Regions from separate parts of the Bacillus sp. T-10(2022) genome, predicted to be linked through region 1. Evidence: riboswitches for the same ligand, from Rfam matches in the RefSeq annotation. Region 1 holds a riboswitch; each other region holds the start of a gene.
The links. A riboswitch is a leader RNA that binds a small molecule or an ion and turns the genes downstream of it on or off. The one in region 1 is predicted to bind S-adenosylmethionine.
Positions count from the first base shown of each region.

Region 2: it holds a riboswitch for S-adenosylmethionine, as region 1 does, so the genes downstream of both, OSJ91_RS14725 (YezD family protein) here and metK (methionine adenosyltransferase) in region 1, are expected to answer to the same signal.
Region 3: it holds a riboswitch for S-adenosylmethionine, as region 1 does, so the genes downstream of both, OSJ91_RS12165 (Na+/H+ antiporter NhaC family protein) here and metK (methionine adenosyltransferase) in region 1, are expected to answer to the same signal.
Region 4: it holds a riboswitch for S-adenosylmethionine, as region 1 does, so the genes downstream of both, OSJ91_RS06275 (methionine ABC transporter ATP-binding protein) here and metK (methionine adenosyltransferase) in region 1, are expected to answer to the same signal.

Region 1 covers NZ_CP113518.1:4,981,273-4,989,161, reverse strand. The annotation lists gene OSJ91_RS24615 (nucleotide sugar dehydrogenase) at 1-699, shown strand, start outside; gene pckA (phosphoenolpyruvate carboxykinase (ATP)) at 1,833-3,419, opposite strand; SAM riboswitch class I at 3,837-3,999, shown strand; gene metK (methionine adenosyltransferase) at 4,163-5,356, shown strand; gene OSJ91_RS24600 (gamma carbonic anhydrase) at 5,593-6,111, opposite strand; gene OSJ91_RS24595 (alpha/beta hydrolase) at 6,322-7,125, shown strand; gene OSJ91_RS24590 (hypothetical protein) at 7,193-7,588, opposite strand; gene mnmM (tRNA 5-(aminomethyl)-2-thiouridylate-methyltransferase MnmM) at 7,724-7,889, opposite strand, start outside.
Region 2 covers NZ_CP113518.1:3,005,657-3,013,545, forward strand. The annotation lists gene OSJ91_RS14705 (nitrite/sulfite reductase) at 1-1,554, opposite strand, end outside; gene cysC (adenylyl-sulfate kinase) at 1,572-2,171, opposite strand; gene sat (sulfate adenylyltransferase) at 2,214-3,362, opposite strand; gene OSJ91_RS14720 (phosphoadenylyl-sulfate reductase) at 3,438-4,142, opposite strand; gene OSJ91_RS14725 (YezD family protein) at 4,314-4,457, opposite strand; SAM riboswitch class I at 4,629-4,737, opposite strand; gene ssuE (NADPH-dependent FMN reductase) at 5,019-5,552, opposite strand; gene OSJ91_RS14735 (TetR/AcrR family transcriptional regulator) at 5,764-6,351, opposite strand; gene OSJ91_RS14740 (SDR family NAD(P)-dependent oxidoreductase) at 6,525-7,271, opposite strand; gene pdxT (pyridoxal 5'-phosphate synthase glutaminase subunit PdxT) at 7,427-7,889, opposite strand, start outside.
Region 3 covers NZ_CP113518.1:2,493,552-2,501,440, forward strand. The annotation lists gene OSJ91_RS12145 (LysR family transcriptional regulator) at 1-126, opposite strand, end outside; gene hutG (formimidoylglutamase) at 250-1,206, shown strand; gene OSJ91_RS12155 (hypothetical protein) at 1,475-1,630, shown strand; gene OSJ91_RS12160 (SOS response-associated peptidase) at 1,691-2,362, shown strand; SAM riboswitch class I at 2,625-2,732, shown strand; gene OSJ91_RS12165 (Na+/H+ antiporter NhaC family protein) at 2,923-4,230, shown strand; gene OSJ91_RS12170 (chromate transporter) at 4,587-5,132, opposite strand; gene OSJ91_RS12175 (chromate transporter) at 5,181-5,807, opposite strand; gene OSJ91_RS12180 (LysR family transcriptional regulator) at 6,052-6,930, shown strand; partial or broken gene OSJ91_RS12185 (IS1595 family transposase) at 7,170-7,465, shown strand; gene OSJ91_RS12190 (DUF2975 domain-containing protein) at 7,680-7,889, shown strand, end outside.
Region 4 covers NZ_CP113518.1:1,289,545-1,297,433, reverse strand. The annotation lists gene OSJ91_RS06300 (YheC/YheD family endospore coat-associated protein) at 1-1,317, shown strand, start outside; gene OSJ91_RS06295 (YheC/YheD family endospore coat-associated protein) at 1,314-2,510, shown strand; gene OSJ91_RS06290 (YheE family protein) at 2,574-2,777, shown strand; gene OSJ91_RS06285 (hypothetical protein) at 2,863-3,051, shown strand; gene OSJ91_RS06280 (MBL fold metallo-hydrolase) at 3,108-3,932, opposite strand; SAM riboswitch class I at 4,216-4,320, shown strand; gene OSJ91_RS06275 (methionine ABC transporter ATP-binding protein) at 4,390-5,406, shown strand; gene OSJ91_RS06270 (methionine ABC transporter permease) at 5,393-6,061, shown strand; gene OSJ91_RS06265 (MetQ/NlpA family ABC transporter substrate-binding protein) at 6,117-6,938, shown strand; gene OSJ91_RS06260 (iron-containing alcohol dehydrogenase family protein) at 7,001-7,889, shown strand, end outside.

The DNA.
Region 1 (7,889 bases):
ATGTCCAAACTGATGGAAAACACCTTCAGGGATGTCAATATCGCCCTTGCGAATGAGCTGACGAAAATCTGTTTCGAGCTGGACATCAATGTTTTGGATGTCATATCGATGGCAAACAAACACCCTCGTGTCAATATACACCAACCAGGACCAGGAGTTGGCGGCCATTGTTTAGCGGTCGATCCGTATTTCGTCGTTGCAAAGGCACCAGAGCAAGCGAGAATCATTAAATTGGCCCGCGATACCAACGTATCGATGCCTTATTATATCGTTAATTCCGTAAGGATGATGCTAGAGGGGATCCGGAAGCCAAAAGTAGCTGTTTTCGGTCTTGCATACAAAGGAAATGTAGATGATATTCGTGAAAGCCCAGCCATTGATGTCGTCAATATCTTGATGGGGATGGAAAACATGGATGTATCCTTGCATGACCCGCATGTCCAATCTGGAAAGATGCCAGTCGTATCAGTGGAAGACGCTGTAAATGATGCCGACTTGATACTTGTCCTGACCGACCATGATGAATTTAAACAAATGGATTATGATAATCTATCAAATCTCATGAGAAATAAATTGATTTTGGATACACGCAATTGCATTGATGCAACTAAAACAGATGTCCCGGTGGCCAACCTGGGCAATATATATCAATACAAAACGATGTCCATGAAAAAAGCCAGGAATAAAGCGATCATTTAAAAAAAACTTGGACAAAAAAATCCATATTGGAATAAGGATTAAGGGGCGCTGACTATGACAGTGCCCTTTTTCCAATGAAGATAAGGACCATGCAAGAGTTGGTCCTTTCAGACTGTAGAAACGTTCCAGTTGGTTTCAGAAATTCAGCTTCCTTTCCGCCAAACAATCTGGCTGGGGCTTGGCTGGCCAGATATTAGGCCGTTGCCGGCGTTATTCGACCTAGACCGAACTATTGACCTAAGACGCCGTTAATCGACCTCCAGGGTACTATATTCGACCGTTCACTGCAGTTAATCGACCTCCAGGGCACATTATTCGGCCGTTCACTGCAGTTAATCGACCTCCAGGGCACATTATTCGGCCGTTGTCGCCGTTAATCGACCTCCAGGGCACTATATTCGACCGTTTACTGCCGTTAATCGACCTCCAGTGCACTATATTCGACCGTTCACTGCAGTTAATCGACCTCCAGGGTACTATATTCGACCGTTGTCGCCGTTAATCGACCTCCAGTGCACATTATTCGGCCGTTGTCGCCGTTAATCGACCTCCAGGGCACTATATTCGACCGTTCACTGCAGTTAATCGACCTCCAGGGCACTATATTCGACCGTTGTCGCCGTTAATCGACCTCCAGGGCACTATATTCGACCGTTGTCGCCGTTAATCGACCTCCAGGGCACTATATTCGGCCGTTCACTGCAGTTAATCGACCTCCAGGGCACTATATTCGACCGTTCACTGCCGTTAATCGACCTCCAGGGCACTATATTCGACCGTTGTCGCCGTTAATCGACCTCCAGGGCACATTATTCGACCGTTGTCGCCGTTAATCGACCTCCAGGGCACTATATTCGACCGTTGTCGCCGTTAATCGACCTACACGACACATTATTCGGCCGTTCACAAATTTATTCGATCTACACCTCACTATTCGGACTACTTGCTGATGTATCTAGCGGGGTCTTGGATAGCCAGTTGCAGGATTGTAGCAAATTTCTGGGGATTCCATTCAAAAAGTAAACCATGAAGGTTAACGAAGTAATGTTTTGAAATCATGGTTCGGGAATGAGACATTTCTTGTCGACAAACTGAAAGGACCAAGCAAGAGCTTGGTCCTTTTGTGTAATTTATTAAGCTGTCGGTCCGCCAAGTTCTTCGATTTCACTTGGAACGCTGCCGAATTTCTTGAAGTTAGCACGGAATTGTGCGGCAAGGTCCGTTGCTGCTTCTTTATAAGCGGCAGGATCTGCCCAAGTCTTGATTGGCTGAAGCACTTCATCAGGTACACCAGGAACATGAAGCGGGATATCCAAGCCGAAGATATCATCTTTGATCGTTTCGATGTTCGCTAATTCACCTTCAAGTGCCGCTTGTACCATTGCACGAGTGTAAGCAAGTTTCATACGGCTTCCAGTTCCGTATGCTCCGCCAGTCCATCCAGTGTTGACAAGATATACCTTTGCATTGTGCTCGTCAATTTTATCACCAAGCATCTCAGCATAGCGTTGAGCTGGAAGTGGTAAGAATGGTGATCCGAAGCAAGTGGAGAATGTAGCTTCCGGTGAAGTTACGCCTCTTTCAGTACCAGCCAATTTACTAGTGTATCCACTTAGGAAGTGGAACATTGCCTGTTCTTTGGAGAGCTTGCTGATTGGAGGCAGAACGCCTGAAGCATCAGCTGTTAAGAAAATGATTGTATTTGGGTGTCCTGCAATACTTGGGTTCACGATGTTATCGATCGCTTGCATTTGGTAAGCAGCACGAGTGTTTTCAGTCAATGAACTGTCATCATAGTTCGCTTCACGTGTATCCGGATCAACAACAACATTTTCCAATACGGCACCGAAACGGATTGCATCGAAAATTTGTGGTTCTTTTTCACGTGAAAGATTGATCGTTTTCGCATAGCAGCCGCCTTCGATGTTGAATACGCCGTTAGAAGACCAGCCGTGCTCGTCATCGCCAATCAGTTTACGGCTAGTGTCTGCTGATAAAGTTGTTTTGCCTGTACCGGACAGTCCGAAGAATAAAGCGACGTCCCCTTCACGTCCTACGTTAGCAGAGCAATGCATTGGAAGGATTCCAGCCTCTGGAAGTAAGTAGTTCATGATCGAGAAGATCGATTTTTTCATTTCTCCTGCATATTCCGTTCCGCCGATCAGGATGGTACGGCGTTCAAATGAAACGATGATGAAAGTTTCGGAAGTGGTTCCGTCCACTTCTGGGTCTGCTTTGAAGTTAGGTGCAGAAAGGATTGTGAATTCAGCTTCGTGACCTCTTAGTTCCTCTTCATTTGGACGGATGAACAAAGTATGGGCGAAAAGGTTATGCCAAGCATATTCATTAACAACACGGATTGGAAGACGAGATGATTCGTCTGCACCAGCGAAACCTTTAAAAACAAAAATCTCTTCTTTTGCTTTTAGGTAGTCAACTACTTTATTATATAGTTTATTGAACACATCTTCGGAAATTGGCTGGTTCACTGAACCCCAATCGATTTTATCTTTAACGGATGCTTCTTCCACGATAAATTTATCTTTAGGTGAACGACCAGTATATTTGCCAGTTTCAGCTTTTACTGCGCCTGTTGATGTTAAAACGCCTTCATTTCTGCTTAATACTTTTTCGACCAATTGAGGAACTGAAAGTTGAGTTTGCACATTGTTTCCTGTTAATAACTGGTGTAACTCATTAGAAACATCTACAGAATTCATATATGAGGTACCTTCCTTTGTTTAAGTTTTTAGATTACAATTAGTATAACACATTCATTTAAATAGTCTATACTATTTCTTCTAATTTGTGATTATTTTCAGTTGGTCGCGTTAATCATTTATTCCGGCAGGAACCGAGTCAGGATTTAACACATATACTTTAATGAAGTCAATTTTATTTTAATAGGAAGTAAGTAAGCAATATATTTCCAATGGTGAAGTCGTTTTTCGTTTGCTTAATACTTATTATTAATGGCAATTTTCAACATTTCTATTCGTATTTTGCATTGTAAACCCTTCTAAGGCGCTGTATCAACATGTTTTTCAAATGAACGCCATACTGGGCGGAAATGTTCTTTTTAGAAAAGCATTGACAAATTCCAAGCAGATACGATAATATCTTAAATTGTACGGATTCTCTTATCCCGAGTTGGTGGAGGGACAGGCCCTTTGAAACCCAGCAACCTGCCATATTGAACTTGACTCCAAGATCGATCGCCGAAAATAAAGCGAAGATCTTCAAGGAATAGTGGTGATGGTGCTAACCTGAGCAAGGTAAAAAACCCTTGAACGATAAGAGTGAAAGGATAGAAGACAGAATTTTAAACCTTTCCTCATTTGCCAGGGAAGGTTTTTGTGTTTTTTATAAGTAATTCTGTGTCTATAGTTGAAACTAATGAGGGAAACGAGTTCCGTAAAAATCAGGCTTATGCCTACAACATACTAACTTCCAAGGAGGAAATATGATGTCAAAGAAACGTCTATTTACTTCTGAATCTGTTACAGAGGGCCATCCGGACAAAATTTGTGATCAGATTTCAGATTCCATTTTAGATGCTATCCTAGCTAAGGATGCAAATGCACGTGTTGCGTGTGAAACTAGTGTAACAACAGGTCTTGTACTTGTTGCTGGTGAAATTACAACGTCCGCTTACGTGGATATTCCGCGTATCGTTCGTGATACGATTAAAGGAATTGGCTACACACGTGCGAAATACGGTTTCGATGCTGAAACTTGTGCCGTGTTGAGTTCCATTGATGAGCAGTCTGCCGATATCGCAGCTGGTGTCGATAAAGCATTGGAAGCTCGTGAAGGAAACATGTCTGAGGAAGAAATCGATGCAATCGGTGCAGGGGACCAAGGTCTTATGTTCGGATTTGCTTGTAATGAAACAGAAGAGCTTATGCCGCTTCCGATTTCATTGGCGCATAAACTTTCATTCCGCTTGGCTCAAGTTCGTAAAGATGAAACTCTTGCTTACCTACGCCCTGATGGTAAAACACAGGTAACAGTGGAATATGATGAGAATAACCGTCCCGTACGTGTAGATACGATCGTTATCTCTACACAGCATGATGCAGAAATTACACTTGAACAAATTCAAGCAGATCTAAAAGAACATGTGATCAAAGCTGTCGTTCCAGCTGAATTGATCGATGCTCAAACTAAATACTTCATCAACCCTACTGGCCGTTTCGTAATTGGCGGACCTCAAGGGGATGCTGGTCTTACTGGACGTAAAATCATAGTTGATACTTACGGCGGATACGCTCGTCATGGCGGCGGTGCATTCTCTGGTAAGGATGCTACTAAAGTTGACCGTTCTGCTGCATACGCTGCTCGTTACGTTGCGAAAAACATCGTGGCAGCAGGCCTTGCCGACAAAGCGGAAGTTCAATTGGCATACGCAATTGGTGTGGCAGAGCCTGTATCGATTTCAATTGATACGTTCGGAACTGGTACAGTTAGCGAAGAAGTCCTTGTTGACCTAGTTCGCGCCAACTTCGACCTTCGTCCAGCTGGCATCATCAAAATGCTTGACCTTCGTCGCCCGATCTACAAACAAACAGCTGCATACGGACACTTTGGCCGTACAGATGTCGATCTTCCATGGGAACGTACGGACAAAGCAGAAACATTAAAAGCACAAGCGTAAATCATATAAAAAAGGTGTCCCGCAATTTGCGGGGCACCTTTTTTTGTGGATTAATTTTACCCTCAGCGGGAATAATTCAAGAAATCCCAAAGAAATATAAAATATGTGCAAAACTCGTGAGTTAAGGTCGTTTACAAGTTTGTTTGGGTCATCTACTCGTGAGGTTGAAGCGTTACTCATGAATTTGGAACGTTTACTCGTGAGTTTGAGTACAATACTCGTAACTTTCAGTCAATTCACTTTATTCGTTCCGCCGTTTTATAGTATTGTCCTTTTTCGGCATATTCGCGAACGATGCGTTCCATATCCTGGCGATCTTCTTCGTTGATTTCGCGAATGACTTTAGCTGGGCGTCCGAATGCCAGCATGTTCGGTGGAATGACTTTACCTTGGGGAACGAGACTGCCGGCACCGATGAAGGCCCCTTCGCCGATTTCGGCTTCATCAAGTACAATCGATCCCATGCCGATCAGAGCTCCTTTACGGACTTTACAGCTATGTAAAATGACCTGATGGCCAATGGTTACTTTATCCTCGATGATCAATGGATTATTTGGGCTTTGGTGCAGGACGCTGTTATCCTGTATACTGACTTTTTTCCCGATGATGGTTGGGGATACATCACCGCGAATGACGGAATTGAACCAAATTGATGTTTCGTCGCCAATTTTGACATCACCTGTCACGACAGCATTCTCAGCAATATAAGCGCTTTCGGCGATTTCAGGTTCTTTGCCTTTATACGGATAAATAATCATTTTCAATCATTTCCTTTCCGAAGTGAGTGTTTTTATGTATTATTTTAATATACCGTATGCATATACACTTGGCTATTTATAATAGCAATGTACAACTTGTTAGATTTCTTTTTTGTCGAAAATCACGAATATGGTTATAATTTATATATATTATTTTAACTATCATGGATCGTACACAACAAGTGAAAAGTGAAAGGGGGATTTCGAATGTGGAAATGGGAGACAGAAGGAGACGCAAAGGGCGTCATTGTCATCATTCATGGGGCAATGGAACATCACGGACGTTATAAGTGGGTAACACAAATGTGGCTTTCGGCTGGATACCATGTCGTCATGGGCGACCTTCCTGGGCAGGGTATGACTACTCGCGCCTACCGGGGACATATCGATTCCTTTGATGAGTATTTGGACGAAGTGAAAAGCTGGATAGAAGAGGCTTACGAATATTCGTTGCCGGTCTTTTTACTTGGACACAGCATGGGTGGTTTGATTTCGATACGCCTTCTTCAGGAAGAGGAATGGGACATTGCAGGGGTAATTCTTTCTTCTCCATGCTTGGGCCTCGTGACGAAGCCGCCGAAGTTCCTTACAACCATCTCGCATGGTTTGAACATCGTGATGCCTAAGTTCAGGGTTGAATCTGGATTGACACCTGAAATGGCGACGAGAAGCGCAGAAATCCGTGAATCCGATAGAAACGATACATTATATATCACAAGGGTTTCGGTTCGCTGGTATCGCGAGCTTGCACAGGCTATGAAGGATGCTTTTGAAGAGATTCCTGAATTTCAGGATGTGCCGCTTTTGGTCATGCAGGGTGGAGATGACCGAGTCGTGAACAAGAAGGCGGTTCGTGAGTGGTTTAATTATAACTTGGCCAGTGAAAAGCAATATAAGGAATGGCCGAAGCTATATCATGAAATCTTCAATGAACCAGAGCGTGATGATGTATTTCAATATGCACTGAGTTTTGTTGAAAACCGTTTAAAAATATTAGGGTATGTCGTTTGATCAGTACATACTTCAGGATAAATAAAAAACTGCCGAGGTTAGACCTTCGGCAGTTTTTTTATTTGAATCAGCCTGCGTTTTTAAGCAACTCGTTCGACTTGATCACCGGTGCCCAGAAAGTAACCGGGTACATAAATTGGTTCAAGTGTGTAAGTTCTTTTTTATTGGATAATGCGGTTGATAGAAGATAAATGGATTTGAAGGTTAAGTCATTGGCGAATAGGTCCAAAAGCGTCGCTTTCATATTCATGATCGCTTCATGGTTTTGAGTGGAAATCATTAAATCGAGCTGTGGCAGGAACCTATCAAAATGGTGATCGAATTGTTTGAGGTCCTCCATGGTTTTTTGGTTTTCTGTCAACGAGTTAAGCGAGCTGACAAACTCCCCGTATTGTTCACTTGAATCCCTTTTGATTTTTTCAGACAATATATCCGTCAGTAATGAAGTAGGCAAATGTTCCATTTTCTGCACCCTCTTATCTATTTTCTATCATTATAATCATTATAGACGAAAAATTCAAAATGTTGTGATTGGTAATTCTGCTTCTGCGAGTTGGGATTGAAAAAACACCGTTCGAACAGAACGGTGTCAGATTTATCATCTCTTTTCAATCGCGACAATGAATGGCGGATTGTTTGATTGGTTGATGAACCCGTATTTCAGGATATGGGCTTTCTGTTGAGGGAAGTTCTGTACATAATCCATCAATGCATCCCGTTCTGCCGATCCCCCTGGATGACCATGGTAAATGACGAGGATGATG
Region 2 (7,889 bases), 2.0 Mb from region 1:
ATCAAGAAAGGTTTCCGATAGAAGTTTTGTTTCTTTGAAAAATAGAATCAGTTCTTTCAGAACATGATAGAGCTTTTCAGCTTCCACTTTCCCTTTAAGTTTTTCATTGAATTTCCCGCCCTCATTCAGCGTTCCACCGACGTATATTTCAAAAGCCTCGACCATCTTTTTGTCCTGGTTTTTCATTTTTATGCCTTGCAGGCCAATTTCGGCGATGGCTCTTTGACCGCAATTATTCGGACAACCGACCATATGCATCCTTACAGGAACATCGAGATCTATTTCCTTGTCCAATGATTCAGAAATGGTCCTCATTCGTTCTTTTGTTTCAACGAGTGCCAGGTTGCAATACTCGATGCCTGTACAAGAAACGGAATAACCAATGAATTTTTTTGGGTGGTATGGAAATCTTTCAAAGATGGATTCCTGTTTTAATTCCTCAAGTTTTGCATCCGGCACATTTGGAATGATAAGATTTTGAGAATTACAGTTTCGGATTTCACCATTTCCATATTTCTTCGCAAGTTCGGCAAACTCGATCACTTCGTCTGGGTTTAGGCGACCAACTGGTATATTGACTCCAACATAGTTCAGACCATCTTGTTTTTGTTTATGGATGCCGTAGAAATAACCTGCATTCCATCCCTCCACCGCACTTTCACCCTTTTCAGGAAGCGGACCGGTGTATTCCAGCAGCTTTTCCTTGAATTGTTCAGGACCCCAATCAGCGACAAGGAATTTCAATCGTGAGCGATGACGTTTTTCACGGTACCCGAAGTCACGGAATATCGTCGTGATGGCTGCCGCTACTTCGACTGTTTTTTCAGGTAAAATGAATAAATCAAGTTCCTCTGCCAGCATCGGAACGGAGGACAGCCCACCGCCTACTTTTACGTGAAAACCAACTTCCGTTACTCCATCAATTTCTTTAGTTGCTGGATTGAAAGAAACGCAGTTGATTTCAGCATTTGATGCATTATGGATATTAGCACTTATGGACATTTTATATTTCCTAGGAAGGTTCGAATAGTCTTCGTTAAGGCGGAAATACTCAAATACATCATATAGAACCTCGCGTGTATCGAAAAGTTCGTCAGGATCGATGCCTGCCAATGCATTCCCGATGATATTGCGTGTGATATCACCACAAGCACCAGCCGTAGTCATTCCAACCTTTTCCAAACGATTTAAGATATCCGGGACTTGTTCAATGGTCAGCCAATGGAATTGAATGGCTTGACGGGTTGTAATGTCATATACACCCCTCCCGTAATCTTTAGCGATGTTTGCCAGCGTAATTTGTTGATCATAAGTCAGGATACCGCCGGGAATAACGACACGCATCATCCAATAACCAGCTTCTTTTGGCCGTTGCAGGTAGAGACCTGCCCACTTGAACATATCCCAATTTTCCTTAGGGATGGAATCAAAACCATTTGCTGCGTAATGTGGAATATCATCAAATATCTTCAAGCCGTCTTTTTCCAATTTCCAGACTTCCGTTTTATTTTTAGCGATTAGTGGATTTTCCGACCAAAATTTCTCGTAAACCATTATATTATCCTCCTTGATTAAATCGCTTTCTTTGCTGACAAATAACCGATTACCTGTTCAACGCACTCTTCAATGCTGTATTGGTCGGATTCTAAAATGATTTCCGGTTGTTCAGGTTCTTCGTAAGGAGAGTCGATTCCGGTAAAATCTTTAATGATTCCCTTACGCGCCTTGTCATAAAGACCTTTAGGATCACGCACTTCGCACTCTTCGATCGGACACTTTATGTATACTTCAATAAACTCCCCTTCTTCAAGTAAATCACGTACAATCTGCCGATCTGCCCTGAAAGGTGATATGAAGGCGGTCAATACGAACTGCCCACTATCCACGAATAACTTGGAAACCTCACCGATTCGCCTAATATTCTCGGTTCTGTCCTCTTCAGAAAAACCTAAATCTTTATTCAAACCATGACGGATATTATCACCATCCAAAACATAACTTCGAATATTCCGATTATATAACTCTTTAGCGACTGCATTCGCAATCGTTGATTTTCCGGAGCCCGAGAGACCAGTGAACCATAGAACTGTGCTTTCATGGCCGTTCTGCTTCCGGCGGAGCTCCTTGGTCAATGACGTTTCATGCCAAGTGACATTCGTACTTTTACTCATTAAAAATCCCCCTCTTCATGTGATCCTTCAATTTATGTCCGATCAGTTATAAACTTCATTCTTTTTTAGACCTTCGATCAACACCTCGATGACTTCTTTACGGCTAAAGGTAGCTGGAGGAATTTCTCCGTTACGCAGCATTTCCCTTACCTTCGTTCCAGACAGGATGACATGGTCTTCCTTGCCATGCGGACAAGTTTTAGCGGAAGCCATATTGCCACATGCTTTACAGTAAAAGCTATGTTCAAAGAATAATAGCGTGATCCCTAACTCATCTGCGTTGAAATTCCCAAAGATTTTTTGAGCATCATATGTTCCATAATAATCGCCCACACCCGCATGATCACGTCCGACGATAAAATGTGTGCAACCATAATTTTTACGGACCATCGCATGGAAAATGGCTTCCCTAGGTCCTGCATAACGCATGGCAGCAGGGAAAACTGCAAGGGAGACGCGATCCTTAGGATAATATTTTTCAAGCAGCACTTTATAGCTTTCCATTCTTACATCTGCCGGAATGTCATCTGATTTGGTGGCACCTACAAGAGGGTTTAAGAATAAGCCGTCGACAATCTCCAATGCTGTCTTTTGAATGTATTCATGTGCACGGTGAACAGGGTTCCTCGTTTGGAAGCCGACAACCGTTTCCCAGCCTTTTTCAGCAAAAGCTTTCCTTGTCTCGACTGGGTCCAAATAGTGAGCTTGAAACTGCGGACGCTCTATTCTCTTGATCAACTTTATTTCCCCACCGACATATACATCACCGCGGTTATATAAATTTTTCACTCCAGGATGCTTCTCATCATCCGTTTGATATACTAATGTCGCTTCCAATTGCTTATCTGGCGTGTAAATATCGGAAACGGAGAGAACCCCGTATGTTTCACCTTCATGAGTCAACGTTACTTCTTCACCTATAGTAAGGGTTTCTGCAGTTTCTTCGGTCAAAGGAAGCGTAATTGGGATGCTCCATACATGACCGCTGCTAAGCCTCAAATCCTTGACCACTGTCTCGTAGTCACTTTTTGTAAAGAATCCTTTAATTGGACTGTAGGCACCAGTGCCTATCAATTCAAGATCACTTAAAGCAATTTGATCGATTTCGATTGACTTTGTTATTTTACTAATATCATAATTTGGTTCCCAAAGATCGATTAATGTTCCTCCGTGCGGTAAACTGATTGTCATGCTAATTTCCCCCTATGGTTTCTATTTATTTAAGCCTATGGTTTTTATTTATTTAAGCCTATGGTTTTTATTTATTTAAGATAAATGCAATCCGCATTCCGTTTTTTGAGCTCCTTGCCAACGGCCAGAGCGTAAATCATCTGCATTGAAGGCTGGTGCTGTACATGTTTTACATCCAATGCTCGGATATCCATTATCATGCAGGATATTATATGGAAGTCCGTTTTTGTGGGCGTAGCGCCAAACATCTTTCCATGTCCAATGTATGAGTGGACATATTTTAACTGACTTGAACTTATTATCCTTATTGATATACTCGGTTAAAGCCCTTGTTTCGGATTGCTCCCTCCGCAGTCCCGAAAGCCATGCTGTTGCCGTTGAAAGCACATCGGTAAGCGGAATGATTTTACGGATATTACAGCACTTATTTGAATCTCTAACCCATAATTCATCCCCATATTCCGCTGCTTGTTCCTCTAGCGTCAAGGCAGGTTTCTTCATTTCGATCGAAAGCTTTGGATATCGCTTTTTCACTTGCTCGATCAATTGATAAGTTTCCTCAAAATGAACATCTGTATCAAGGAAAACTATTTTGGCAGAAGGATTGACCTTCGCCAATAAATCCGTAAGCACGATGCCTTCTATGCCAAAACTGCAAGCATAAATCAGTTCGTTTCCATAATGGTCATTCGCCCATTGCAGAACTTCCAAAGCACCTTTTGTCTCACTGTCTTCGGGAAATACAGGGAAATCCCCAGTGTTGAAATTTTCATAGTTTATTAATGCAGCCAACTTTGTAGCCCCCTCTAAAAACTTGCTGTATCAGGTTAGAGTAACTGTTGATCAATGCCCGTTGTAATTGTTTGACTCTAGGAAAAAAGAGACGAATCTAACCAATACTCTCTTTATATCAGTTAAACCCGCCTCTAGTTTTTCTAGTCAGCAGATACCTTATTTAATTCTTAATTTTTCATTTCTTTCCATTTGAATGATTTTACCATCCTGGACAATAAGTGTAATGGATCCATATTTCATAGAATTAAGCATTTCTTGAAGTCGTTCAAATATTTCTTCAAGCTGATTCTCTTTATCCAAGCCTGTTCCTCCTTTAAGAAAATCCGCGAATTTCTTATTTTCACCGCTGATTCAATGAATTTCTTAGATTTATATAATTCCAAACAACCTTACATTGTTATGGTTTGCCTACAACTTTCCCAAAAAACAAAAATCTTTCCATGATGGAAAGATCCCAAGGTAAATATCTTTACCTTATCTTCCAAAATGATCAACATTTTGTTGGAGGTAGCACCTTGCATCGATCATGCAGGTTGCTGGACTTCAAAGGGCCAATTCCCTCCGTCGCTCTGGATAAGTTTTATTATTTTAAATATTAACATATATTTAATCCTTGTCAATGGAGTTTTCTTATAAAATAACTTGGTTTAATATTATGGATGAACTGTTATTTTTATACACACTATTCCGATTATGATTTTATGTTCATGTAAATACGAAAATAGACTCGTCTTTTTAGATAAAGCATCCAAAAAAATGAGTCTATTTTCATTAACAAACCTATTATTGGCGCCTGTCATTCTTTGAAAAAATAATTTCTCGAATTCCAGTCCTTTTTATAGAAGGAATTACTCGAATTCATTAATTTCTTAACTGTATCGCTTCTACAAATTCTTGAACTTGACTCTGGACGCGATCAATTAAATGCAAATCATTTATCGGGTTTTCTGAATTCTGTTTATCTATTTCTTTATCAACGAAATAAATCCCCTGCAGCGGCTCGCCTTTTAATATTGAAATTAATGGTTTAAGTGCATAGTCAATCGCCAATAGATGCCTGTTACTTCCGCCAATCATGATTGGCAGTACTGGCTTACCCTTAAAAGCACCTTCTGGCAGCAAATCGATCAAGGCCTTCAATACACCTGTATAAGAAGCCTTATAAACCGGTGAACCAATAATGACACCTCTAGCTGCTTGAATTTTCTCTGAAAGCTTTAAGATATCTTCGCTATTATATTTGCCTTGGAATAAATCATCTGCTGAGAAATCCGTAATTGAGAAATAAGCTGTGGTAAAACCTTCGTTTTCGACTAATGATTGAATATGTTTTAGTGAAATGTCCGTTCTGGACGGAATAGCCGGACTTCCTGATAAAATTACGATATCGGTCATTTAATCTCCCCCTCCAATATTACATGATTTCAAGATAAAATCTTCGTAAGCATTTCGTACAGCATGCATTTATCGTAATAGTCTGAAAAATATAAGTCAAATCTTACACTCTGGTTTAAAAAATTTTCAAGTTTACTCCATCGGATCTTAAGGAAAATAAAACGGTCATATTGAAGGGCTTGAGCATCAAGCCGCAAATATGACCGTTTCATTATGTATGTTTTTGTTTGCCATGAATACCATATACCAAAAGTTGAGCAATGCTCTTAATTCGTTCAGAAGTAAAATATGGCTCCTTTTTCTGCTGATGGATCTCATAATGTGTAGATAATGCCAATGTGAAAGAAATGATCCCTACATTAAATAGGATAATATCAGAGATATACTGTATCTCACCACTATCTATTCTCTTCTGTATTTCAATATGCCTGGCATTCGGCTTGAAAATCTGATCTACATATTGCTTAGAAATATCTTGATCAAATTGTGTTTCCCTGAATAGTATCGAAAACTGTTCTTTATTATCAAGAATTTTATTTATCATGGTGCAAACATGATTCTCCACTAGATCATCCGTAGATAGATGGCTAGTCCCATCTTCAGATTCCTCTTTCTCATCAGGGGTAATGGTAGCCAATAGCAAATCTTTTTTGCTGTCAAAGTATTTGTAAATAGTAGCTTCGGAAACATTGCAAGCAGAGGCAATTTCATTCGTTCTTGTCATGTCAAAACCTTTAGTGGCAAAAAGAGTCCGGGCTACATTTATGATTCGTTCTTTCGTTTGCTGCCCTTTTTTCAAAAATATCAACCTTCTTTTATAATGATAAGACCGGTTTCACCAATCTATTTTCCATGATATCCCGATGGTATCAATCGGTCAATATTACCTTTGATTCATTAGAATTCAATATTCCCATATATCATAAATAGAAAACATCGTCTGATTGGGACGATGTTTTCTTATAGAGAAAATCACTTAAAGGATGCATAGCCATCATCGACCATGACTACACTTCCATTGATCGCATCCGCTTCCTCTAAAGATAATAGATAGACGGCATTTGCAACGGCTTCTGGCTTAATTAATTTACCGCGCATTTGACTTGCATTCAATTTATCGATGATTCCCATATCTTTATAGCCTTGAATGATAGGAGTGTCAACCCCGCCTGGCGCAATGCCCACTACCCGTATGCCATAAGCACCTAATTCCAAAGCAGCTGTCTGTGTCATCATTCTTACAGCTCCTTTAGTCGCCTGATAGGCAAAGGTTCCGTGGGAAGCTAAGTAAGCAAACACAGAAGCCGTATTAATAATGACACCCTTGTTACCTAGCTCCTTCATTTTCCGTCCTGCTGCCATGATTCCAAAGGCAACTCCGTGCTGATTCACTCCAATCGTTTTGAAGTAACCCTCCATATCTTGATCGAGGATCATACCGCCTGCACCGATGCCGGCATTATTAAACATGATATCGATCCTTCCGAATGTTTCCACTGCTTTATTGATTAAGGATTCAACATCTTCCTGCTTAGAAACATCCGTTTTTACAAAAATGGCCTCTCCGCCATACGCTGTAATCTGTTCAACGGTTTCCTGTCCCATTCCTTCATTAAAATCCGCAACAACGACCTTGTCCCCTTTTGCTGCAAATTTCAAGCATGTGGCCCGGCCAATACCGCTTGCTCCTCCTGTAATAACTGCAACTCTTGCTGTCATGTACATTCCCCTTTCAACACTAAAAATATAGTAAGTGTTTACTTACTTTTTTTATTATAAAAGTAAGGAATATTTAATTCAAGCAATATGTATTTATATAGGGTTTTGAGCTTTCATAAGTAAAGCTGTCCTATTACTAGGACAGCTTCATTTTTTTAACAGGTTTTCAATTCGGCCTTACTTATGGATGTCTTCACCATTTCAATGAAAAGCTGCATAAAACGATCATCACCTGTTAATTCTGGATGAAACGCACTAACGAGGACATGGTCTTGTCTCGCAGCCACTACATTCTCTTCATAAACAGCCAATACTTCTACACCTTCTCCAATTCCATCAGCAAATGGCGCCCGGATGAAAACTGCCTTATAAGGGGTTTCCATTCCTTTGATTGATAGTTCAGCCTCGAAACTATCCTTTTGACGTCCAAATCCGTTCCTTTTCACGGAAATGTCCATTAGTCCAAGATAGGCCTTCTCATCGCCAGTCAATTCATTGGCCGCCAATACCATCCCTGCACATGTACCGAAAATTGGTTTTTTATCTTCGAAGAAAGTTTTGACCGGTTCCATAAATCCATAGCGATCCATTAGTTTCCTCATCGTCGTGCTTTCTCCG
Region 3 (7,889 bases), 2.5 Mb from region 1:
TTCATTTTCTAATTTCATTATGGCATTACTTAGGGAAGGTTGTGATATATGCAGCATTTTTGCCGCTTTTGAGAAATTCTTTTCCTGGACGATGGTAGTGAAATACCGAAGTTGACGAAGATCCATTTATTCTCCTTACTATAGCTTTAAACTATAGATATATTGAATTTTTGTATTGGTAATTATATATTATCTCATTTATAATTTTTAAAAAAGATATTTCGGAATTTTTTAAATAAAGGAGAAATTATGTATACTAATCCGACTTCAAAATATTGGAATGGAAGAATTGATTCCCAATCTGACATGGACAGCTTCAGATACCACCAAAGAGTACGGTTGGCTCCGATATCGGAATTAGCCATCTCTTCCAATGCATCAAAGACCTTTGGGTTGATTGGCTTCAAATGTGATGAAGGCGTCAAAAGGAATAAAGGCAGGATTGGTGCTGCAGAGGGTCCTGATCATATTAGGCAGTACTTGGCGAAATTACCCTGTCATTTACCGTCCCAAACCGAGCTGGTGGATGCTGGCGATGTAAAATGTGAAAGTACGGAAATGGAGGCCGCCCAGTTCGAATTGGGATCGGCTGTTGACCGGATATTGGAGACTAAAGCGATTCCTATCATACTTGGGGGAGGGCACGAAACCCTGTATGGCCATTATCTTGGGATTAGGAAATCCATTGGACCAAAAGCTAGATTGGGGATCATTAATATTGACGCGCACTTTGATATGAGGCCTTATGAAAAAGAAAGTTCATCAGGAACGATGTTTAAGCAGATTTTGGACGAAGATCAAAGTTGTGGATATTTATGTGTCGGAATTCAGAAGCAGGGGAATACGAAGGCACTGTTTGAAACCGCTGAGAGAAGTAATGTCGACTACATTTTGGAAGAAGATTTGTCATTGAACGAAATGGATGAAACAAAGCGGCGGATAAATGAATTCGTTAATAAAAATGACTACATTATGCTTACATTATGTACGGACGTTATTGATTCAGCCTACGCACCTGGGGTAAGTGCACCATCGCCGTTTGGACTGAATCCGAAATTGGTACGTGCGATTATTAGGCATATCGTATCGAATGAAAAAATCCTCTCCTTTGACATTTCGGAAGTGAATCCTTCGTTGGACGAAAATAATAAAACCGTAACATTGGCAGCACATTTAATAAATGAAGTTTTGCTGCATTTTAAATAATGAATGGATATGGAAGAGGGCAATTCCAATTTGGTCCTTCCAGCTTTCCTCAATGTTATCTCCATGCTCAATTATAAGTATTGAAACTAAGTCCTTTGGCAGCACCCAGGCTGTCCGTGAATCATTCATGGACAGTCTTTTTAGTGGTTAATTGCCCCGGCTATTGCTTGACTCCCCGTTTTAGGATTAACAAAGACTCTTCCAAAGTTCACTACTGATACTTGTGGGTTTTTGGTTTATAATAACAACCATCTAGGGGGGGGTTTTTATGAATGAATATAAAGTGACGGTCAGGAATGGCAGTACCTTGATCTTGTCGGAAATCATTAAAGCTGAAGATGAAAGAGAAGTCCTTGGAACTCTTTTGATTTCCAGCGAATTATTTAATCAACCATTTACCGAAATCAAAATTTTAGAACGCTGATTTGTGCCTGTCCGTTCGATTTGTTACACTGTAATAAATTCTAATACGGTAGGCGATAGTATGTGTGGACGTTTTACCCTTTTCACTGACATTGAAGAAATAAAAGATCGGTTTGATATTCAAGGATCGTTTGATGAGGAATACCAATTCAGCTACAATATTGCTCCCTCCCAATCCGTGCTCTCCGTCATTAATGACGGGGCAAGGAATCGACTTGGATATCTTCGGTGGGGGCTCATTCCTTTCTGGGCAAAAGACGAAAAAGTGGGCTACAAAATGATCAATGCCAGAGCGGAAACCATTGCTGAGAAAGCAAGCTTCAGGAATGCGTATAAGAAGAAGAGATGCTTGATAATCGCTGACTCTTTTTATGAATGGAAGAAGACAACGGAAAGAAAAATACCGATGCGAATAAAACTGAAGAATCATGCTCCATTTGGAATGGCGGGTATCTGGGAATCCTGGAAATCTCCTGAAGGCATCAGCATCTATTCGTGCTCCGTTATAACAACCGTTCCTAATGAGCTAATGACCAGCATTCATGATCGTATGCCTGTCATCCTTAAACCGGAAGATGAAAAAGATTGGTTGAATCCAACCAATAATGATCCTGCATATCTGCAGCAGTATTTAAAGTCATTTGATTCGGAACAGATGGAAGCCTTTGAGGTATCGACTGAAGTGAACTCGACCAAAAATAATTCATCTAACCTAATACAACAAATTTGCTGAGAGGTCATTAGACCTCTTTTTTATATGAATTCCGTCCCGATAAATGAAAATAACTGATTAACTGCAAATGTCAAGATCTCTTTATAATCAGTAAGGAGTCCATGTAAAATAATTTAAAATTAACCTTGCGAAAATAGACAAAATGCTGTACTGTTATATTTGCTTTTCAAAACGACTTTCGATGTCACGAACTCAGGCAAGTTTCCAGCCTGGTACTTTTCTGGCAGGCATCGTAATTTTTGATAAATTATATAATGTAATCTTCTTATCAAGAGAGACGGAGGGACTGGCCCGAAGATGTCTCGGCAGCGGACTTAAATGGAGTGCTGTGCCAAATCCAGCAGGCTGATTTTCGCCTGAAAGATAAGGAGGGTGTTTTTTATAAATTAAAAGACCTCTTCTTGTTGTTAAATAGAAGGGGTCTTTTTTATGCCAGTTTTTTTGCTATAGCTCCATGACTGGATAATCAGGTAGGTTCAAATTGGAGTTATTTGCGAAAACTGTTAATAGAATAAGAGCTGTGACAAATGTCGCGGGAAAAATAAAAAGAGGTGTACATCATGAGTGCAAACAATAAAGGAAATCCATGGGCATTGATCCCGTTTGTCGTATTTTTAATTTTATTTATAGGGTCCGGAATCATCACTAAAGATTTTTATTCATTTCCGGTGATTGTAGCGATTTCAATTGCATCGGCAGCTGCATTGGCGATGAATCGGAAAGAGACATTCAATGAAAAGGTTGATATCTTCTGTAAAGGTGCCGGGGACGCCAATATTATGTTAATGGTTATCATTTTCCTTTTAGCTGGCGCTTTTGCCGAAGTTGCCAATGGCATGGGGGCAGTTGAATCAACAGTGAATCTTGCCTTAGCTGTTTTTCCGCAAAATCTATTAATGGTAGGGATTTTCATCATCGCTTGTTTTATTTCTTTATCAATGGGGACAAGCATGGGAACGATTGTTGCACTGGCACCTATCGGGGTTGGGATTAGTGAGCAAACTGATATTTCGCTTGCCCTATCAATGGCGGCCGTTATTGGTGGTGCGATGTTTGGGGATAACCTTTCCTTCATTTCAGATACGACAATCGCTGCAGTTCGAACTCAAGGAACGAAAATGAAGGATAAGTTTAAAGTGAATTTTTTCATCGTTTTACCTGCTGCCATCATCACATGTGTCATCCTAGGAATTTTAACGATGGGCGAACAAGCCGACATCTCCCAACAGTCTTATGATTGGGTGAAGATTCTTCCATATCTTTGCGTATTGATCACTGCATTGGCAGGAGTCAATGTGTTCTTGGTCCTTTCCATCGGAATCGTATTTGCCGGAATTATCGGCTTGGCTGATGGAAGTTATCAACCGTTGGGTGTCATTCAAAAAGTTGGAGAAGGAATGGCGGGAATGTATGAAATCTCCTTCCTTGCCATTTTAATTGCAGGTATGGTAGCTGTAATCAAACATAATGGCGGCATCGATTATCTACTCCACCTAGTGACCCGAAATAGCAAATCAAAAAAAGGGGCGGAATTCAGCATTGCCGGGCTTGTTGGTTTGACAAACCTTTCAACGGCAAATAACACGATTTCGATTATCATTGCCGGGCCACTTGCCAAAAATATCGCTGAAAAGTATGGGATTGATCCGCGTAAATCAGCGAGCTTGCTTGACATATTTGCATGTTGTATCCAAGGGTTGATACCATATGGAGCACAACTGCTGGTTGCAGCAGGGGTAGCAAAGATTTCACCAATAAGCATCTTGCAGTATTCATATTACCCAATACTAATTGGACTTTGTGGCGTCATTGCCATCCTGATTGGTTTTCCACGGTTTCAGCCGGGAAATGATGGATCGAAGAACTAAAAGTTAAAACAAAGTTGATTGGAGCGGGTGTGCGAGACTCCTGCGGGAAAAGCGAGTCCAGGGGGAGATCCCGCAGGCGCCGAGGAGGCTCCCGGACCGCCCGCGGAAAGCGAGTGCCTGGAGGGGAAATCAACGTTCAAATTGTACAAACCCCTAAAAAAAACTGTAGACAAACTAGATTTTCATCGAGTTTGTCTACAGTCTGAACACCCTGAATCATTGGATACAGGGTGTTTTCTGTATGGTAAATACATAAACATAATCAAGTTTTCTCGCACTTTTATAGTATCAATCATTCTTCAATTTATCTGCTTAATTCCGGTCCATATTAATAATCGTTGTGTAGGCGACATTTGTCATGAATAGAGGACGACTCCAACTAAACCAGAAAGAATAATTACATAGGCTGGGTGCCAACGTAATTTCATTAAGGCAAATAACGATAATCCAAAAACGAGTAATAAGCTTATCGTATGCCATGAAAAGTTCAGCGCTATCATATGATTGGAAAGTGCAAAGCTGATCGCTGCAAAGAGGATTAAACTAGTGACAATGGGTCTTAGTCCATAGAACATGGATTGAATAACTGGATAATGATTCAATTTGCTGAAGAAGGTGGCTATAACGGTTACGAATATAATAGCAGGAAGCAAGATTCCGAAAGCAGATGATATGGCTCCTGCGTATCCAGCAGTCGAATAGCCAACGAGAATGGCACTATTGGCAGTGACAGGTCCTGGGGACATCCCGGAAATGGCGATGATATCAGTAAATTGCTGCGTCGTCATCCATCCATGCTGTGAGACTTCCGATTCTATTACGGGAATCATGGCGTATCCGCCTCCAAACGATACAAAGCCGATAATAAAGAAGGTGCTAAACAACTCCCACAATTCCATCATTCTATCACACACTTTCTTGAAAATTAGTTAGACCCTTTTTTGATATACTTATATGCCAGCACCCATGAAAGGTTCGAAAACATCTTCTTCATTTCCTTTATTTCTGTCCATCTTAACATCGTAACCTAATTTTCTCTTAATGGAGATGGTCACAATACCAGCTACAGCTCCTGCTAATATAACCATCACAGGGTGCAGAAAGAAAAGGACTGGAATTCCTACTATTAAAATACAGAAAGTTGTTTTATCTACAATAGCCGTTTTTCCAATCTTGATAGCCGCATAGGCGATGATGGCTACTATGGAAGCTCTGATCGATACGAATGCGGATTCTATCTTCGGGTTATCATGAATGAAAAAATACAAAATGCCCAGGAGCAGAACAATTAAAAAGGTAGGTAATGAAACACCGATCATGGCTGCCATTGCCCCCTTCATTCCGGCAATCCGATGGCCGATAAAGGTGGCGGAGTTGATGGCGACAGCTCCCGGTACGGACTGAGATAATGCAAAAACATCCGTAACTTCTTCGCTTTTCATCCATTTTCTCTTTTCGACCACTTCTTTTTCGATTAAAGGGATCATCGCAAACCCGCCTCCGAATGTGACAGGTGCTATTTTAAAAAAGGTCCAAAATAATTGGAATATAATTTTCCATTGTCCTTTCATTGACATCAGTCACTTCCTTTGCATGCTTTGTTTAATTCTTATCATTAACATATCAAAGAAAAAGGGCTGGGTAAATTGCAACAAAATCATCGGGTATAACAAAACGTTATACCCAGAAGATTTATCCGTTTTATAAAGAATGCCGCCAATAATTAATAGCCTTGGAATGTATCACACTATTTTCATTTCACCATTTACCTAATGATGCTATCATTTTAATAAACTATCTAAAAACATGGAGGTCGTTTTCTTGAAATTGGAAAATCTGAAAATGTTTTGTTTAGTGGTGGATGAAGGAAGTATAAGCCAGGCAGCGAGGTTAAGTTTCCTATCACAGCCCGCTGTAACACGGCAGATCCATCAACTGGAAAATTATTATAACACTTTGTTATTCGACCGTGAGGAAGGAAGGCTGAGAGTTACAGAAGCAGGAAAGCTGTTATACCCCTTTGCAAAAGCCATAGTAAATGACTTCAACCATTCAAAAGAAGTGATTCAGCAATCGACGGGGAAGTACAATGCAAATCTCATAGTAGGGGCTTCCTTGACTATCGGTGAGTATTTGTTGCCGAGCTTGCTTGGGAGATTCAAAAAACAACAGCCAGAAATAAAAGTGATATTGACGATAAAAAATACCCCCCGGGTTCTGGAGGATCTTTCAAACGATGTCATTGATTTGGCCTTGGTGGAAGGACTTGTGGAAAACACCGATTTCATTGTAGACAAGTTCGCCGAAGACGAATTGATATTGGTATGTCCATCCGACCACCCATGGAAAGACAGAAAAGAAATTCAGCTAGAGGAATTGGGAAATGAAAGGATGATTTGGCGTGAATCCATTTCCGGAACACGGCTTATCGTAGAAAACATGTTAAGGGAGCATGGGGTTTTAGAAAAAATAGAAAGCTACATGGAGATTGGCAGTACACAAGCGATAAAAAGTGCGGTTGAAGCTGGACTTGGAATCAGCATTTTGCCAAGGTTGACAGTGGCTAGAGAATTGGAGCAAGGCTTTTTGCAGGAAGTGGATATATACAGAATAGATATGGCAAGAAATTTATGGCTAGTCAGGAAAAACAAGCGTTTTAATAAAATAGGGGTGTCTAAATTTGTTGATTTTCTTCGATAAGGAATGAAAGCTACCTTCGTTTACCATTACAATTTGGCAGCGTTTTCAGTTTTGTGGTTAATGGCGTGGCCCCGGCAGCAAGCAAAAGTCATGGTAAATTGAATATACCGCATTGATTATAAAAGCTCTTCCCAACCGGGAGGGGCATTTTGTATTTGGTTGTTCAGCCTTCGGTTAGACAAACAAAGGGATTAATGGGCATAATAAAAGATATAATGATGGTTCGGAGATGATATAGCGTGGAGTTAAAGGAAATAAAGAAGCTCGCCAATGCATTAAATGAAAGCGGTAAACAGCAAATTGTATATTTCTTGCAGTCTCGAACGAAACCGATGTCGGCTCCTATTCGTGCAATTGATGAAATCCAGGTACAAAAGCATTAAGCTAGTCTTGTCTGCCCACTGTGCGATTTGGTAAATACGTTATCAAAACATGTGCTGGAGATGTGAAACAGCAGCGTTACAGCTGTAAAGCCTGCCATCAAACCTTCAATGACCTCACAAACACGCCTCTTCAACGCACCAGAAGACCACATAAATCTAAACGGGCAGTTTTGTTGAACAAGTTGTAAATTTAACATTTTAAAGTAAGAGCATTTCTTTGTAATGAGAAGTGCTTTTTATTTTTGTCAAAATTAAAGAGATATTTCAATAACAATAATAATATAAATAAAAACAATATAAATTTACTGTAATACAATAAATAATATGCTAAAATCATGTTGTCATTAAATAAGTGAGGTGTTTTAAATGAATGTTAAACGAGGTTCAACGACTTTCTTAAAGGTAATTATTTTTCTGGCTGGAATTGCAGTGCTTGCTTTGTGTATCTGGTTGCCTGAGATAGCCGTTAGAGATGCAAGGGTACATCCAGATACGGCTTACTTCCTAATCCCCTTTTTAGTATGTGCATACGGATTATGTATTGCGTTTTCTGTTGCGTTGTATCAAGCATATAAA
Region 4 (7,889 bases), 1.9 Mb from region 1:
TACTACCCTTCCGATCTTGGGGATTTGGCAGAGATTGAATTAATTTACTTCGGACGACATTCATGTCCTGCCATCGTCAAACAAAACCCGGCCGTCAATCAATCAATCGTCCTTTCGGAAAGTCTAGCGGAATCTCTAATATTCGATCATACCGATATTCCCCTTCATTTATTCATATACGGCAAGAGCATTCATATCGGACCGCTGGTCGGAATCTTTTCATCAGGCTTCACCGGCATTTCAAACAAACCATTAGGCGAGAGATCGGAATTTTTCGCAAAGCTCCTTTCGCTTAGCAGGACCACAGGCTGTATCCCCTTTGTTTTTGGGGAGAATGTAATCAATTGGGATCAGGAGACGATCAAAGGTTATGTGTTTGATAACGATGACTGGCACATTAATGAATTTCCTTTTCCTAATGTCATCTATGACCGTCTCCCAAATCGGTTGACGGAAAACCGCGATGGACCTAAAGAAGTGAAGCAGAAATTTCAAAAAGAATATACCATTCCATGGTATAATCCTGGTTTTTTCAATAAATGGGAGGTAAATGAAAGGTTATGCGCAGATGAGCGGGCACTGCCATATTTGCCGGAAACGTATCCATTTCAATCCATGTCCGTGGTGGAAACCCTTCTTTCCCATTACCGGCAAGTTTATATAAAGCCCATTCACGGCAGCCTCGGCCTAGGGATTCACCAAATTCTTTATGATAAGCATGAGAATGTTTACTATTGCCGCTATACAAATGAAGCAAAAGAAAATAAACTGCAAAAGTTTTCCACACTGGAATCCATCGTTAAACATATTTTTCACGACCGGCCGCTTGAGAATCTTATCGTGCAGCAGGGCATCCCATTAATTCGATCTGAAAAACGTCCAGTGGATTTCCGGGTCCATACGAACAAGGACAGTAATGGAAAATGGCAGGTAACCGCTATCGCCGCAAAAATCGCCGGTGCCGGCAGCGTCACGACCCATATTAAAAGCGGGGGTGTGATCAAAACGGTTGCCGAACTGTTTGGAGATGACGATGAGGCGAAAGAAGTCGAACGTAAGCTATCGGAAGCCGCACTGATTTTAAGTGACAGTATAGAAAAGAACTTGGACGGAATCGTTGCAGAAATAGGATTTGATTTTGGATTGGATAAAAAAGGGCAGGTTTGGATGTTTGAAGCCAATTCCAAACCGGGACGTTCCATCTTCTCCCATCCAAAACTCAAGGATTTCGAATTGCTGACCAGAAAGCTTAGCCTTGATTACGCCATTTATCTTACGGAACAGACGATTACGAAATCAATCAGTGTGCCGCGATGAACATTTTTTACGATATCCCCACTGAAAATTGGTACCACAATCAAGAGAATGCGGAACTTTTCGCCGGCTCTGCCGAAGAGGTAATCAGCTATAATAAGGAACATACGAATCAACCCCTATTTCCAATCACCATATTTCCAGGTAACCGGATGCTTGCTGTCGGCATACTGACTGTTTCCAATCCCAAAAAGGAATCAGGTTTGGGTGGAAACCTGACCCTTTTTCGGGACCTATCACTATATTTATTGAAACATGGAATATTGGCGTATGTATTCACAGGAAATGCCCTTCATTCCGAATCGATGAGAGGGTATGTTTTTTCCTCCATTTCAAACAAGTGGATCGAATGTAAAGTGCCCTTCCCTGACATCGTCTATAACCGAATCCCCTCGAGGAGCTATGAGGCGTCAGGGGAATTCCAACAACTCATCAAATATTTTAAAGAATACCCAATGAATCTTTTCAACCCCTGTTTCATAGATAAATATGTGATGTTCGAAGCATTGTTGGAAGAAGGATCCCTCACCAATCACCTCCCGCCCACCATGGTCTTGCGAAACAGCGGCTGCCTTGATACTTTCCTGGAGACCTACAGGCATATATACCTTAAACCCTGCAAAGGAAGCCAAGGTAAAGGCATTTATACCATAATCAAAAATGATGATGATACACTATTGTTCAATAGCTTAAAGCATAGTGAGTCCTTCCCCGATTTCACGTCATTCTGGGAAACAAAAAAAAGGGAGCTATTAAAAAGGAGCTACCTTGCTCAACAGGCGATCATACCAAAAAAACTTTTTGGACATCGTTATGATTACCGGATTCTGGTCCATTATGAAAAAGGTTTTTATAAAGTGACCGGCAAAGCGGTAAGGATGTCACAAACCCAGGAAATCACCACCCACACTCCCCAAGGGGGTAAGATTTTTCCTTATCAAGACCTGCAATCAAGAAGCCTGAATCGAAAATTAGCGAAAATCGCCCAAAAAAGCGGAGAGATACTATCAAAAAAAATCGGATTTCTCGGAGAGTTTTCCATGGATATAGGGGAAGACGAATCAGGCTCGCTCTTCATATACGAAGTGAACTCAAAGCCCATGCAATTCGATGAGGAGGAAATTGAAACAAACAGGCTTTTGCATTTAAAAAATCTTTTTATTGAATTAACTTTCCCCAGCCTGACAATTAAATAACACCTCCAGCTGCCGTTTTCCATTATAATTAAAGGAGAAACTGTATATATGGAGGTAATACATATGATTACTCATTTTCAATGGGCACCACTGCATAAGAATCTGCCAGGATGGAAAATTTCCTTTTATTTCAACAAGCAGGCAATCCAAGCCTTGTATCATAAAGATGGATCCATCGAGTGGACAGCCAATCCGCCTTCCGAAACAGATGAAGCCAAACTCAAAAGCATGATACATGATTTAATGATCTTCCATGTATATGAATGAACCGCCTTTACATTCATGAAATCCCTAAACAGAATAAAAAAAACTCCTTTGCCTAAACTAAAGAAAAGGCTAGGAGGGATTTATTTTGGATAAAGAAAAAATGACATTTTTGAAGGATACCGAATATGATGGCAAGGACTCCGTTTACCTTGATATCGACCGTATCATCAATGAAGGAATGGCGGGCGGAAATGTGTATGAAGTCGCTGACCTTCAGAACATCGAAGAAGCACATGATTTTTATGATGAAACAGATCCCAATATCAATAAATGAATTATGTGGGCTCTCTTATGGAGAGCTCTCCTTTATATCAGTCAGACCGTTAACATTCAAATAGTTCGATTCTCCCTTGCACTCAAAATATTTTCGTTTAATATCGATGTAATGATATGCTCTGAATCCCATTCATGCCCAGATATCTCGATAAGGGGATAGCGATTCGGTAAAACGACCTGCTGGATTTCATGTACGGTCAGCCCTTGAGAATGCAAGCGTAAAATTTCACCTTGGAGGTTCTCCAAATAATCCAGCTTTTTCCCGAACATTTCCTTCCCATCAGGGACATGCCCAGCATGGCAGCAAAACACTTCCCCGAAGTCATATTGAAGTAATCTTTTTATGGAATCGATGATGACCGGGACAGACTCTTCCCGTAAGACAAGCTTTGTCTTTGGTGTTACGAAAAGGTCTCCTGAAAAGAGCATGCCATTACTGTGATTCAAATACACCATATGGTCCTTCGCATGGCCGGGGGTAAAAATCGGCTCCCACGTTTGGGTGCGTGAATGAATGGCCTCCCCTAGCGGCTCAGCTTTAAAGGCGTCTCTCTTCCCCCAGAAAATTTTGCGATATTCAGGATATACAGCATCCCTTGCACAAACCTCAACCGACATCGGGTGAATGAAAAGCGGCACCTTTTTATGTTCCTGTATCCAGGCAGCGCCCCCCGTATGGTCTTCATGATAGTGAGTCAGGGCCACTGAGTCGAAGTCTGCGGACTCATAGAACGGAATAAGCTCTTCCAATAAAATCTGTGCGCCAGTATCTATCAATAGTCCATCCGTTAAAAAAACATTAACACTCATCCCCGACTTGTTCCCGCCAGGAGTCCCGTGCACACAAACCACATCATTTATCGACTTAATTTCTATCATTCAATTGCCTCCCATCATTGTACAAAAATAGTTTTACCTTCCTTTTTTTAACTTTACTATAATAAATGTAGTACCACTTTACCTTTTTGACAAGGAAATATTGGAATAAATAGCCTGGATGTAAATGCTGGATTATTGCATAATAGCCCTTTTTCCATGAATCGTTTTAAAGGACTGTACCAAATTTAACGACAAAAAAAATCAAAGAAACGATTGACATTGTCGGATTTTACAAATAATATAGATTATATTATAAAACTTGAAATATTCTAAAATAATAAATTACTTATCAAGAGTGACGGAGGGATCAGGCCCTGTGATGTCCGGCAACCGCCCTTAGGGAACGGTGCCAATTCCTGCAGAATGATTGAATTCTGAAAGATAAGACGAGATATGATTTCGCTGCCTCTTTCTGAATGATAGAGGCAGCTTTTTTAATGTTTAAGGGGGAAAGCTCATGATTGAAATCCGTTCAGTCCGAAAGGAATACGTCTCGAAGAAAAACCGAGTTATCGGAGTGGATAACGTATCTTTGACCATCCAAACTGGCGAAGTATATGGAATTGTCGGCTACAGCGGAGCTGGAAAAAGCTCATTACTCCGCTGCTTGAATTTGCTTGAACGACCGACAGGTGGGAATATCATCATCGACGGCATTGATTTAACCTCTTTATCAAGTAAAGAGCTTCGTAAGCAACGCCAAAAAATCGGAATGATATTCCAGCATTTTTCCCTGGTCAGTTCAAAAACCGTTTATGAAAATGTCGCTTTCGCCTTAAAGGCGGCGCATCGATCGAAGGACGCAATCAGGTTACGTGTATTGGAATTGTTGGAAATCGTAGGGCTCAGCGATAAGAAAGATGTCTATCCGGCACAGCTTAGCGGTGGACAGAAGCAACGGGTCGGCATAGCTCGAGCCTTAGCAAATGACCCCACTGTACTATTATGTGATGAAGCGACTTCAGCCCTTGATCCAACAACAACAAAAGCGATTTTACAGTTATTGAAAAAGATAAGCAGTGAGCTTGGTATCACCATCGTGTTGATTACACATGAAATGGAAGTGGTCAAAGAACTATGCCACCGAGTCGCTGTCATGCAGGATGGCCGGGTAATTGAAGAAGGACCCGTTTATGAAATATTTTCACAGCCTAAGCAGGAGTTAACGAAGCAATTCATTAGCAGTGTACTGGATTTCGAACTCCCTTCGCACTTGATTGAAGAAAGTGAAGGTACCATTATTAAAATTCAATTCGAAGGGCAAACCGCCGGTGAGTCGATTCTTTCGGATACTCTCCAATCCCATGCAGTAAAGGGTAATATTTTACACGGTAAAATTGAGTATATCCAGGATGTTCCTTTAGGCATTTTAATCATCGAGCTAATTGGCGATGCCGCCCAAATTCATTCGGCATTGGAATATATAAAAAATCGATCCAGTTCTGTGGAGGTGTTAAAACATGTCACTGCTTAATCCCATCGTGAATATTTTACCTGATCTTAATAAAGCCTTTCTTGAAACGATTTATATGGTCGGCGTCTCTCTTGCAGTAGCCCTGCTGATCGGTTTACCGCTTGGAGTATTGCTGTTTACGACAACCAGGAATTTATTTTTTGAAAATAGCATCGTGAATCGATCTCTCGGTTTCGCTGTCAATATTGTCCGTTCAATCCCGTTCATCATTCTCTTGGTCGCCCTCCTTCCTTTAACGGACCTGCTTACGGGATCGACGATAGGGCCAAGAGCGGCTTCTGTTTCCCTTTCCGTATCCGCAATACCTTTTTTTGCAAGGATTGTTGAAACGGCATTACGTGAAATAGACAGAGGAGTGATTGAAGCTGCAATAGCCGTAGGTGCCACTCCATGGATGATCATTAAGGATGTACTTCTTCCAGAGGCAAAACCGGGAATCATTCAAGGACTGACATTAACGACCATTTCGCTTATCGGTTACTCAGCAATGGCAGGCACAATCGGCGGAGGCGGAATTGGCGACCTGGCCATCCGGTACGGATATTACCGTTATGACAACACAGTCATGATCACGACGATCGTCGTGCTGATCTGCCTTGTGCAACTCATTCAAATGGTTGGTGACAAAGTCTCATACATGGTTAATAAACGATAGGATCAGTCATTTTTTCAATGATTCAATACATTTCATTACTCAGGAGGAATTTCAAATGAAGAAAATAGCTTCGTTATTATCAGTCTGTGCACTTGCACTTGGCTTGGCAGCTTGCGGGAGCGATGATGCATCCCCAAGTACTGAAGACAAAAAAGAATTGAAGATCGGGGCTACTACCGGGCCGTACGCCGATATGGTTAAGGAGGCCATCAAACCAGGTCTGGAAGATCTCGGATACAAAATAGAGATCGTCGAATTCACCGACTATATCCAGCCCAATAAGTCGCTCGGCAACAACTCGATCGACGCCAACCTTTTCCAGCATAAAGTGTACATGGATAACTTCGCTAAAGAAAATGATTTAAAGCTTTCCGACCTTATCATAGTTCCAACAGCACCTATGGGCATATATTCGAACAAGTATAAATCATTGAAAGAAATAAAAGACGGTACATCCCTTGCAGTGCCCAATGATCCGGTTAACCTCGCACGTGCACTAAAAGTGCTTGTGGATGAAGGGTTGCTTGAAGTCGATCCAGATGTCGATCCTTTAAAAATATCTGAAAAGGATGTAACGAAAAATCCAAAAAACATCCAACTAAAACCATTGGAATCCGCTCAGTTGCCCCGTGCAACAGACAGTGTTGACCTATCGGCGGTCCCTGGAAACTTCGCTCTTGCAGCGAAAATGGAGCTCCAGGATGCCCTTGTTTTAGAAAAAATGCCGGATATGTATCGAAACGTTGTTGCAGTGAATACAAAAGATGTAGACGCTCAATTTGCCAAGGATATTAAATCAGTAGTGGAATCCGACCAGTTTGAAAAAGTGATCGATGACAAATTTGCCGGTTTCGGAAAACCAGACTGGATGAATTGATCAAATAATCGAGGCCTGCTTCCCCTTTACCGGGAACAGGCCTTTCATTAAGGAGAACGAATATGAATACCTTACTGGAGGTCCGCAGCGGCCCCGCTTATTATGCCTGTAAAGCTAATGTCCTTGAAAACCTGGAAGCAAAACTGAGTAATGGCAACATTCGTAAAGTGCTCGTTATTCATGGAAGAAAATCATGGAAAGTTGCTGAACCCTTTTTTCCTTCCTTAGAAAATATTGAGAAGATCTTTTTCACATACGGCGGGGAATGCAGTGACCCGGAAATTGAACGCGTCAAGAAGGCTGCTCTAGAACATGGTGCGGATGCATTAATCGGCATTGGCGGCGGTAAGTTGCTCGACCTCGTCAAATCGGCCGGAAACTTGCTTCAAAAGGAAATCATCCTCATTCCAACCTTGGCTTCCACCTGCGCTGCCTGGACACCGTTGAGTGTCATTTATGATGATAATGGTTCATATGTTCGCTATGATATTCATGAAAAAAGCGCTTGGATGTTATTTATTGAACCGGGAATTCTCCTTAATTCGCCGATTAACTATTTACGTGCGGGAATCGGCGATACATTGGCGAAATGGTACGAGGGCAATGCACTCGTCGAAAAGCTTGCCACGAAGTCCGTTTGTATTGAAATGGCCCATATAGCCGCAAGGCAATGCCAGGAAGTTTTATTGACATATGGCGAGGAAGCCCTAGCTGATTTGGAAAAGGGTAAATGGACAGATGCGCTGCAGCGTGTAATTGAAACGAATATCATCACCAGCGGTCTAGTTGGCGGCTTTGGCGGCCAGTACCTGCGCGTTGCCGGTGCCCACTCCATTCATAATGGCATGACTACCATCACGGAAGCGCATCATTTACTTCACGGGGAAAAAGTGGCATATGGCATTTTAGTCCAGCTTGTGTTAGAAGGGAAATTCTCGGAAATCAAACAAT